DNA from 2 places in the Vreelandella sp. 2A-K22 genome. Region 1 is predicted to be linked to the other one. Evidence: predicted binding sites of a transcription regulator. Region 1 holds the regulator's gene; the other holds the start of a gene.

Evidence for each region. Region 1 encodes FNR, which switches genes on or off when oxygen is low (the NO sensors DNR and NnrR bind a similar motif). Its sites were predicted from a motif close to TTGATNTANATCAA; they were not measured.
Region 2: a site for FNR is predicted at 2,658-2,671, ahead of ccoM (cytochrome c oxidase subunit CcoM). Genes of this name have one in related genera too.

The regions. Positions count from the first base shown of each region.
Region 1 covers NZ_JBSUGC010000025.1:18,768-23,992, reverse strand. Annotated here, with positions in the region: gene ACW17M_RS23260 (sulfite exporter TauE/SafE family protein) at 1-687, shown strand, start outside; gene hemN (oxygen-independent coproporphyrinogen III oxidase) at 766-2,199, shown strand; gene fnr (fumarate/nitrate reduction transcriptional regulator Fnr) at 2,284-3,030, shown strand; gene ttcA (tRNA 2-thiocytidine(32) synthetase TtcA) at 3,023-3,943, opposite strand; gene ACW17M_RS23240 (3'-5' exonuclease family protein) at 4,206-4,859, opposite strand; gene ACW17M_RS23235 (DUF294 nucleotidyltransferase-like domain-containing protein) at 4,865-5,225, opposite strand, start outside.
Region 2 covers NZ_JBSUGC010000003.1:79,074-84,298, reverse strand. Annotated here, with positions in the region: gene ACW17M_RS04785 (DUF3034 family protein) at 1-152, shown strand, start outside; gene ACW17M_RS04780 (group I truncated hemoglobin) at 163-630, shown strand; gene ACW17M_RS04775 (GGDEF domain-containing protein) at 614-1,666, opposite strand; gene ACW17M_RS04770 (hypothetical protein) at 1,759-2,274, opposite strand; gene ccoM (cytochrome c oxidase subunit CcoM) at 2,476-2,631, opposite strand; gene ACW17M_RS04760 (FKBP-type peptidyl-prolyl cis-trans isomerase) at 2,741-3,259, opposite strand; gene ACW17M_RS04755 (AmpG family muropeptide MFS transporter) at 3,373-4,734, shown strand; gene ACW17M_RS04750 (SEC-C domain-containing protein) at 4,754-5,225, opposite strand, start outside.

The sequences.
Region 1 (5,225 bases):
CCAACGGGGCTTGATCTGCCGCCGCTAATGGCGGCGTTTGTGTTTGGCTTGATGGGCGGCGCCCACTGCATTGGTATGTGTGGCGGCATTATGAGCGCGCTCACCTTTGCAGTCCCCCCCAGCATGCGTCATCCGGCGCGCATGGGAGGCCTGCTGCTCAGCTACAACACAGGCCGCATTGTTAGCTATATGAGCGCAGGCGCGCTGGTGGCACTGCTAGGCACGCTGTTTTCCCTTTCTGCTACGGCACGCCTGCTACTCCAGGTATTTGCCGCACTGATGCTGATCTTAATGGCACTGTATATCGCCAACTGGTGGAAAGGGCTGCTCAAAGTGGAGGCCGTTGGCCGGCGACTATGGCGCTTTATCGAACCCGTGGGGCGTCGCTTGATGCCCGTAGTGCATATTCCCCAAGCCTTCGCCCTGGGAGCGCTCTGGGGCTGGCTCCCCTGCGGGTTGGTCTACTCCATGTTGGCCTGGAGCTTAGCGATTGCCGACCCGCTTCAGGGCGCTCTACTCATGGGCGCCTTTGGGCTTGGCACCCTACCTGCGCTGCTTGCCACTGGCCTGGCTGCCCGCCAGCTCAGCCATTTGATACGTCACCCCGCGACCCGCAGCGTGGCAGCGCTGACAATTATCGCTTTTGCACTGTGGCAACTGTGGACGCTTTCGGTACACAACCTCTAATAGCATGACGTGGCTCAACATTTACCTCCTAACCACGGGTTAGGCTAGCGGCATTTCCTAACGTCGGAGCGCCCCTTCATGCCCGTTCATACCCCTGCTGCCTTGCCTCTTGCACCCGCTGCTGCCGCAGCCCCTATGCAGCCGGTGTGGGACGAAGCGTTACTGAGTCGCTACGACACCAACGGCCCACGCTACACCTCCTACCCCACGGCGCTGTCGTTTCACGACCAATTTACCCCTGGCGACCTGACCCAGGCATTGGAGCGTAGCAATGCCAGTAAGCGTCCGCTCTCTCTGTACGTTCATGTGCCCTTCTGCCGCAAGATCTGCTTCTACTGCGCGTGTAATAAAATCGCTACCAAAAACACTGCCCTTGCCGAGCCCTATATAGCCCGGCTTGACCGTGAAATGGTGCTGACCGCACGCCACTTGGATACATCACGACCGGTGGAGCAGTTGCATTGGGGCGGCGGCACGCCGACATTTCTCAGTTTGAACCAGATGGGCGACCTGATTGATCGACTGGATGCACGTTTTGGTCTTTCATCGTCTGCTGATCGCGATTACGCAATTGAAATAGATCCTCGCGAAGCGGATGTGTTTACGCTGCGCCATCTCGAATCCCTCGGCTTTAATCGCATCAGCCTGGGCGTGCAGGATTTAAGCCCGCTGGTGCAGAAAGCGATTAACCGTATTCAGCCTCGGGTACTTACCGAAACGCTGATGGAGGAGGCGCATCGCCTGGGCTTTCGCTCGCTCAATCTCGACCTAATTTATGGCTTGCCATTTCAGACTGAAAAGAGCTTTGCCAACACCCTACGCCAGGTGATCGAGCTCAACCCGGCGCGCCTTTCTGTGTTTAATTACGCGCATATGCCCGAGCGTTTTGCCCCGCAGCGGCGCATTAATGTCGATGACTTGCCAGGCGGAGAAGAGAAGCTAGCGATTCTGCGCACCACCATCGAAATGCTCACCGCAGCTGGCTATGTGCATATCGGTATGGATCACTTTGCCCGCCCTGACGATAGCCTGGCTATTGCCCAGCGCGAAGGCTCGCTGCAGCGCAACTTCCAGGGCTACTCCAGCCATGCTCAGTGCGACTTAATCGGGCTTGGCGTATCGGCGATTTCGCGCATTGATGACGTCTATGCGCAGAACCCGAGCGATCTGGCAAGCTACGAAGCGACGCTGGATCAGGGGCAGCTTGCCACCGTGCGTGGCATACGCTTAAGTGATGACGACCTGATCCGGCGGGACGTGATTGAGCGGCTGATGTGCGATATGGGCATTGACCTGGCCGCCGTTAGTCAACGCTGGAACATCGATGCCCCCCGCTACTTTGCGCCAGCGCTTGAGCGCCTGCAGAGCGCCGAACAGGATGGCCTGCTGACCCGCCGCGGTGATCAGCTTAACGCCACGCCGACGGGGCGGCTGCTGATTCGCCATATAGCAATGGCGTTTGATACCCATCTTTCCGGGCAAACGGGACAACAGTATTCTAAGATTGTTTAATCACCTTATTGCAGGCATGCTAAAGCGACTATAATAAGTAAGGATTTTCTAATTGATAAGCGGGACCCTCTCAAGGAGCAAAGCATGTTGGAACCCATGAGCCGTCGGCGCTCGCTACTCCATGAAGCTCGCTGCCAAACCTGCAGTTTGAGCTCACTGTGCCTGCCACTTGCCCTTGAGCTGGACGACGTGGGGCAGTTCGACGCCATTATTCGTCGTCGCGCGCCGCTGAAAAAAGGCGAACCGCTGTTTCGTCAGGGCGACACCTTTACCAGCGTTTACGCAGTCCGTTCGGGCAGTTTGAAACAGATCACCGCCGAAGGTAACGGCAGCGAGCAGTTGACCAATTTCTACCTGCCCAGTGAATTGGTGGGGTTGGATGGCATTGACGAAGAGCATTACCCCGGTAGCGTTATCGCCCTGGAAACGACCACCGTCTGCGAGATTCCTTTTGACCGCCTGGACTTACTCTCGGAGGAGCTACCCGAACTGCGTGGCCAGCTTTATCGTAGCATGAGCAAAGAGTTGCGCGATGACCGGCGTATGATGCGGCTACTTTCGCGTAAAACCGCCGATCAGCGGCTAGCAAGTTTTTTGATTACCCTCTCGGATCGTTTTCGTCGCCGGGGCTACTCGCCTTACAGCTTTCGCCTCTCAATGCCCAGGGCTGATATCGGCAACTACCTGGGCTTAGCGGTGGAAACGGTCAGCCGCATACTAAGCCGCTTTCAGCAGCAGAGCGTGGTGGCGGTCTCCGGGCGAGAGGTCAACATTCTCGATATGCCGCGCTTGATTACCCTCGCCGAAGAGGAAGAGCAAACAGTTAGCTGACGTTAAAGGCTTGGATACGCCCCGCCAGTAGCTCTGCTTGCTTGGCCTCAAGGCCTTCAAAATCGAACAGGCTGCGGTCGGCCAACTGGGAAGGGGCAATGTTGGTGACAGCCTTGAACATGCTCTCCAGGCGGCCAGGAAACTTTTTGTCCCACTCGGCGAGCATCTCTTTGACCACCTGACGCTGCATATTAGGCTGTGAACCGCACAGGTTGCAGGGAATAATCGGAAACGCCATCAGCCGCGAAAACTCGGCGATATCAGCCTCTTTGCAGTAGGCCAACGGCCGAATAACGATATTCTTCCCATCATCGGATAGCAGCTTTGGCGGCATCGCTTTCAGGTTGCCGCCAAAGAACATATTGAGAAACAGTGTTTCGAGAATATCTTCCCGGTGATGGCCCAGGGCTATCTTATTGGCGCCAATCTCTTCGGCAAAGCCATACAACGAGCCGCGCCGCAGCCGTGAACAAAGCGCGCAGGTGGTTTTACCTTCCGGGGTTTTCTCTTTTACCACCGAGTAAGTATCGCGCTCGACAATGTGGTACTCCACGCCCTGCTTATCCAGATACGCAGGCAATACGTGCTCGGGAAAACCCGGCTGTTTTTGATCCAGATTGACCGCTACCAGCGAAAAATTGACCGGCGCATTGCGCTGCAAATTGCGCAAAATCTCCAGCATCGTGTAGCTGTCCTTTCCACCGGAGAGGCAGACCATTACGCGATCACCTTCATTGATCATTTGATAATCAATGATCGCATTGCCCACTTCTCGGCGCAGACGCTTTTGCAGCTTGTTAAATTCACGCTTCTGCTTCGCATCAGCCAGCTCAGGCTGGTCGTGCTCAGCGTCAGCTGGGGTGGCTCCAACCGTATCAAGGTGAGCAGGATCAAAGTGATCAAGAGTTTGCATGGTATAAGCACTGCCGAGGGTAGAAGGCGTGAGAGAAAAAAGTAATAACTATTCTAACAACACTCACCGCCTGACCCAACTAATCAGACGTAGCCACACAAGATATCGCAATTGGAAGTGACTATTTTGACCGCTGCACCATACCTCGGTGCGAGGGCAGCTTGGAGCGAGGGTCTTTTGTCATGGATGACAAAAGTAGCGCCCAGGGAGGGGTTCACAGCGCCCTCGCGGAAAGCTGTCCTCGCCACGACGAAAGAGACTACTATGCCACCTGCGCCATAATACGCTGCAGGCGCATATACAGCAGTGCGCTGGCGGTGGCCTCTCCAAGCACACTCTGCATGCCCATGACGGGTACTTGCCAGCATGCCAACGCCTGGGCGAAGCTGCTGGGCGCTTCGACCTCCGGGTGCAAACGGCGCAGTTGGCGCTGATGCAGTTTTGCCACATCGACCTGGGCGTTGGGCAGGGCAAAATTCAGCCGCTTACTGAGTAGTGCATTCAATGCTCCAATGCGCTTCTCTAACTGCCAGCCAACGATGGGCCGATTGCCGATAAATTCTACTAGCGCGCTCAAGTTATCACTATTTGGTGGCAGTATCTCCCCCGCCTCGCACAGCAAGTGATGACGGCGCAGCGTTGCGCTCTCGGGCTGCTTTGCGCTACCAAGGGTGATCACAAAAGCACGACTGGTATGCACCTGCTGATGGCTCAGCACCACTGCCGCCACGCTGATCACAGGTGATGATTGCGTGGGCGTTGCTGTGCAGGCGAGCGCCACCAGCTCTTCGCCCATATAGGGCTGAAACAGCCAGGCATAGGGGGAATCTGCACAACGACGCCGGTCACTTTCACGCCTTAACAAGGTGCGCAGCGAGCCGCTAAATAGCGTCACATGTCGATCTAACAGCCGCATTCCGCTCACGAATACTCCAAATGGTAACGGTGGGAAAGCCGCTGCTTAAAGTCTTTGACAATATGCATCGCTTCGCGCAGTAGGTCGCGCTCCAGGGAAGAGAGGTTCTGCACCACGACACGGTTAGCGCGTCTGCTGCTTTGGGCGTTAGTTTCTTTCGCATCCGCAGAAGTTTCCAGCGTACTTAGCTGCTGCTTGAGGCGCAGCTCAGAAAAGAGCGCCAACGCTTCGCCCAGGTCATCGGCAAAACGGCGATCCAACCGGCCGTCAGTAACCAGGGCATCCAAGCGATCAAACGTCGAGGTGGCTTTGATGCGCCGCTCAAGCGCCATGGTGCGGACACCGTGCACGATAGGGAAAATACCG
Region 2 (5,225 bases), on a different contig from region 1:
GCGTAGCTAAAGAGGATGATTGGCAAAGTCTCTACAGTGCCTACTTCTTCAATAAGCACTTATCACTCACGGGCGCGTGGTTGAACTTAGGCGACATTGCCGGCCTACCTTCCCAACGCGGCGGCTATCTTTCACTTCAGGCAGCTTTCTAAGCGGGGCGCTATGAGCTTTCCACACAAATGCAAGCGGACACACCGTGGTTTAATAACGGTTACTTTTGCAACAATCGCAATTACGCTCGCAGGCTGCACTCATCAGTCAGCCACTCAATCAACAACGCTTTACGAACGGCTTGGCGGTCAGGGCACTATCGACACGGTGGTCGAGAATCTCTTATACCGAATTGCGGATGATCCCGAAGTAGTGGTGTTTTTTGCTAACACCAATATCGATTTATTTGCTGAATCCCTGGCCAGCCAGCTATGCGATGTAAGCGATGGCCCCTGCCACTATGAAGGCCCGCCGATGGATCGTGCTCATCAACATATGGGGCTAACAGATGCGCATTTTAATCGCTTGGTGGAACATCTCGATGCGGCTATGCAGGCGGAGGGTATTGCCCTTGGCGCACGTAATGAACTGCTGGGCAGACTCGCCCCTATGTACACAGACGTTATGCGTCTTCAGTAACCTGCCAACCGTCACGGCCCATCGCTTTTACCCGGTAGAGTGCTTTGTCGGCGGCTTCGTAAGCGTAGGGAAACGTTGCTTCATCGGCTACAAAACAGCTCCCGCCAACGCTTAACGTCACGCCTTTTTTATCCGGATGGGCAGAGTGGGCAAAATCAGCTTCCCGCAGCCCTTCAATTAGCTGACGACAGTAACGCTTCAGCGTGTCAGTGTTCGGGCAGTGAAGTAGTGCCGCGAACTCATCGCCTCCCAAGCGGTAGAGCTGCGCTTCATCATTCAGCGTTTCACCAATCAATGTGGCCAATTGGCGCAAAAGAGTATCGCCTTGCGGATGCCCATAGGCATCGTTGTACTGTTTAAAAAAGTCGATATCGACCAGAATCAGCCCTAACGATTGATGCTGCTTCGCCAACACATCCTGGTGTAAAGCGCTGCGATTGCCAATCCCGGTGAGCGGGTCGCGCATGGCACGCTGCATCCACTCGAAGGTCTCTTGGGTGGCGCGATCTGCGCGTCTTAGCTGGCGCTCATGGAGCCACCAAAACGCCAATCCCATCACAAAGATCAATAAACTGGAGTAAGTCAGCACCTGACGATGCTGACGGGTGCTTTCGGAAAAATCGTTAATCGCTGCGCCCCGACGATCAAGCTGATCCATCTCAATATGGGTTAAGCATTGAATCGGTGCGAACAACGCCATCGCCGCAGCGATACGGTCAATGCCCCGCGCCACGAGCAGCGCCACCAGCCGATCCAACTCCTTCAAACTAGGCTCAACGCAGGTATATTCACGCCGATAAATGTGCACATCGGCTAAGCCGTAGGCCAGGTCAATATCCAAGGCTGCGGCATCCAGCGCATCTTGCTCTGCCTGGTCACTCAATAGCTCGGATTGGGCATTTTGTAGGTAGACCCGTGCCCGAGTAGAAAGCTGCTGACCTGTAAGGCTCCCCGTCTGGCTGAAATAAGCCTGTATTTCGGGGTATACCCAGCGCGATTCATAAACAATCAACACCATAAGTGCCAAAAAGCTCATCAAGCTCAATGATAACCACGTAAAATAGCGGTGCTGGCGAGCTAAAGGCCGGGGACGAACTGTGGGCTGCGCGACGGGCCTAGTTTTGGATGTCACCACTTCGCCTCTATGCTACGAATCATCCAGATCCAGTCATTGAACTCACGCAGGTTTTCTACGTCGCGATCACCCTTGCCCTGATTATTGTAGTCACGCTCTACCAGCCGCACAGGGCCTCGCGTACGGATGGTGAGCGGATCGCCATCCTCAGAGCTAATCAGGTACCAGTTAGGGTCGTCCCACCCTTCTAAGGTAACCTCGTAGTCGTCCCAAGCGGTAAAGTGAAGCGCCGGGGGCACTTCGCCAAACTGTTCAATCAGAAAGGTGCGAAACTCGACGCCCTGCATCTCCACATCGCGCCCTTGATAGGGGTCATAGAGTGTAAACGTCGTATCAGACATGTCGTGCAAGTCACTTAAAGCGACCTTTTGAGTGACATCGCCGTTGATCATATTTACTGCCTGGGCAAAGGCAGTCGCGGGAAGTATTATGCCCACGACAATTAACGCGCACGCTAACCGATCACGTACACGACCCCACGGGCTGTGGTGTAAGGCAACTGCGTTCATGACAAAGCATCCTAGTGTAGTCATTGCTTCAATGGACTTTACCAGAGCACGCCTTGCATTGCTCATTAACGCACGCTATGCGATTGCAACTTTTCAGCACATTTCAGGCAAAAAAAAGCCAGCCCATGGTGGGCTGGCAACAGGAGGTTTACTGCGATAGCAAACCCCCTCCCCTGACAAGGTTTACATGAGGTGGGAAAGCTACTTTTTACGCTCATCTTTACGTAGATGATCACGAATCACGAAGCCCACCCACCCCAGCATAAAAACGATTACTAACGCGACGGTCACTAAGCCGAAAATAACTGTGTCATCCCAATACATGGTGAATCCCCCCGCCGTGATGTATGCGTTCATACTAGTCACTCAACGGCAGAAGAATGCTGACCTAGATCAAGTTACGGCAGGCGGGGGAAGGCGGTTAAACAGGAAATTGATACTGATCAATTTTTGGGCGTGATTAGCACTACAGCACCTTGCGGTCTTCGACTTTACTGTGTTCGGTACCTGGTGGTAACGGATGGCCTTTGGCTAATTCTGCACGGGTAGCTTCGCGTACGTCTAAAATGGTGACTTTATAGTTCAGCGTGCGCCCGGCCAGGGGGTGATTGGTATCGACGGTGACGCGGTCGCCATCGACTTTGAGTACCGTAACAATTTGCGGCCCGGCTTCGCCCTCAGTTTGAAAGCGGCTGCCCGGTTCCAACTCAGCGTTACCAAAAGAGCCACGGCTGACTTCCTGAACCAGATCTTCGTTACGCACACCGTAGGCATCTGCGGGCATTAGTTGAACGCTAAGCTCGGCGCCAACGATTTGACCTGCTAGCGCACTCTCCAACCCTGGCACGATATTGTCGTGACCATGCAAATACTCTAGCGGCTTATTGCGCGCTTGGGAGTCATCCAATACCTGCTTGCTGCCATCGTTGAGCACGTCGCTGAGGACATAGTGCAAGGTAACTACCTGATGCGCCGTAATCGACATGGAAAACTCCTCTCCGGTAAGCTGTCGGTTTTGTGATAGCACTTTGTGTTAGAACACTGCCTCAGTTTATCACTTGGCCGTTGCCAGCGTCTTTCCACCAGGAGTAGCGTTTAATGTTAAACCCCACCCCCCAGCGCACTTGGCTTGCTGCGCTGGCTATTTATTGTCGTGCACCCGTTATTACCATGCTGTTTTTGGGGTTTTCTGCAGGCCTACCCTTTTTATTAGTGTTTTCAACACTCTCCGCCTGGCTGCGTAGCGACGGCGTGGAGGTAGCGGCAATTGGCTTTTTTGCCTGGATTGGCATGCTCTACTCGATCAAGTTTTTCTGGGCGCCGGTGGTAGACCGGTTAGCGCTCCCGATTTTGACCCGCGCCTTCGGCCAACGCCGCGGCTGGATGCTGTTAGCCCAGGGGTTGATCGTTGCGGGGTTAGTGGGGCTGGCCGGTTTGAGCCCGGTGGGTAATCTCGGCTGGGTGGCCCTCTTTGCACTGCTGGTGGCGTTTGGCTCAGCGACGCAGGATATCGCTATCGATGCCTATCGCATTGAGTCCGCCGATGACGATGTTCAGGCCGCCATGGCCTCGACCTATATTATTGGCTATCGCGGTGGCTTACTTGCCGCCGGTGCCGGCGCACTGTATATCGCGGCCTCTGCCTCTTGGGATGTGGCCTACATGAGCATGGCGGCTCTAATGGGCATTGGCGTTCTCACCGTGCTGCTGCGCCCTGAACCGAAGCGCGCTTCGCTTTCTATTCAACTTATCCATGAGCCTAAGGTACGGGCGTTTATTCGCGCCAGCCGCGGTAAGCCCAAACTGTTACGCCGCCTGGGTGCCTGGAGCATTGGTGCGCTGGTCTGTCCGTTTACCGACTTTTTTCGCCGCTATGGAGTGAAAGCGCTGTGGATTTTGGTGTTTATTGCCGTATTTAGAATCAGCGATTTGGCCATGGCCTCCATGGCCAACCCGCTGTATATCGACCTGGGCTTCTCGCTGGCAGAGATTGCTAACGTGACCAATATATTCGGCATTGCGATGAGCATTACCGGTGGAATTCTAGGCGGGCTATGCGTGGCGCGCTACGGCATTGGCCCGCTGCTGATCTTCGGCGCGGGGTTAGTGATGGTGACTAACCTGCTGTTTGCCGTGCTTGCCGTGGTGGGTAATCAGTTGCCCATGCTGGTGGTGACGATTATCGGCGATAACCTTGCCAATGGCTTAGCCAGTGCGGTGTTTATCGCCTTTCTTTCCAGTCTCACATCACGCGCCTATACTGCAACGCAGTACGCGCTGTTCTCATCACTAATGACGCTGCCAGGAAAGTTTTTGAGCGGTTTTGGTGGGCTGGTCGTAACCTCTCAGGGCTACCCAAGCTTCTTTGTCATCGCAACGTTACTGGGCCTTCCCGCCATTATCTTGGCAATTTGGATCAGCCGGGACAAGCAGCTAGTGCCTACCCCCAAGCCTGCTTAAACAGGCTTGAAGGTTTAGGCTAGCGATGTGTTTCGAGCCAGTCCAAGGCCCCTGGCGTAGTCCGCCACTGATCGCGCATCAAGGTGCGGTACTGCCACGCTTCCGCCCGGGAGCCGGGGTCAACCTGACCATCGGGGTGAGGCATGGAAGGCCGCGGGCTCTCTGCACAAATTAGCTCTAACGCGTAGCGGTTATGGCCAAGCACATCGCCTAGCGCCGCTTCTGCCGCCTCACGCTGCTCTAACCGATAGAGTGCCAGGGCTTTACCCATCAAAAGCCCCAATACCAGCGAGCCGTCGTCGTCACTCTCTTCCGCAAGTGCCAACGCTTCCTCGTTGCGATCATCACGTAGCAACTGGTCAAGTACCAGCTCCCGCAGCCCTAAGCTATCTTCCTGGTCGATCAGCAGTAGCTCTTCGGCCAACTCGCGGGAGTGCTGACGCGCCCCGCGCTCCATGCCGACCACCAACGCGAGCCCTGTGCGTAGCAAC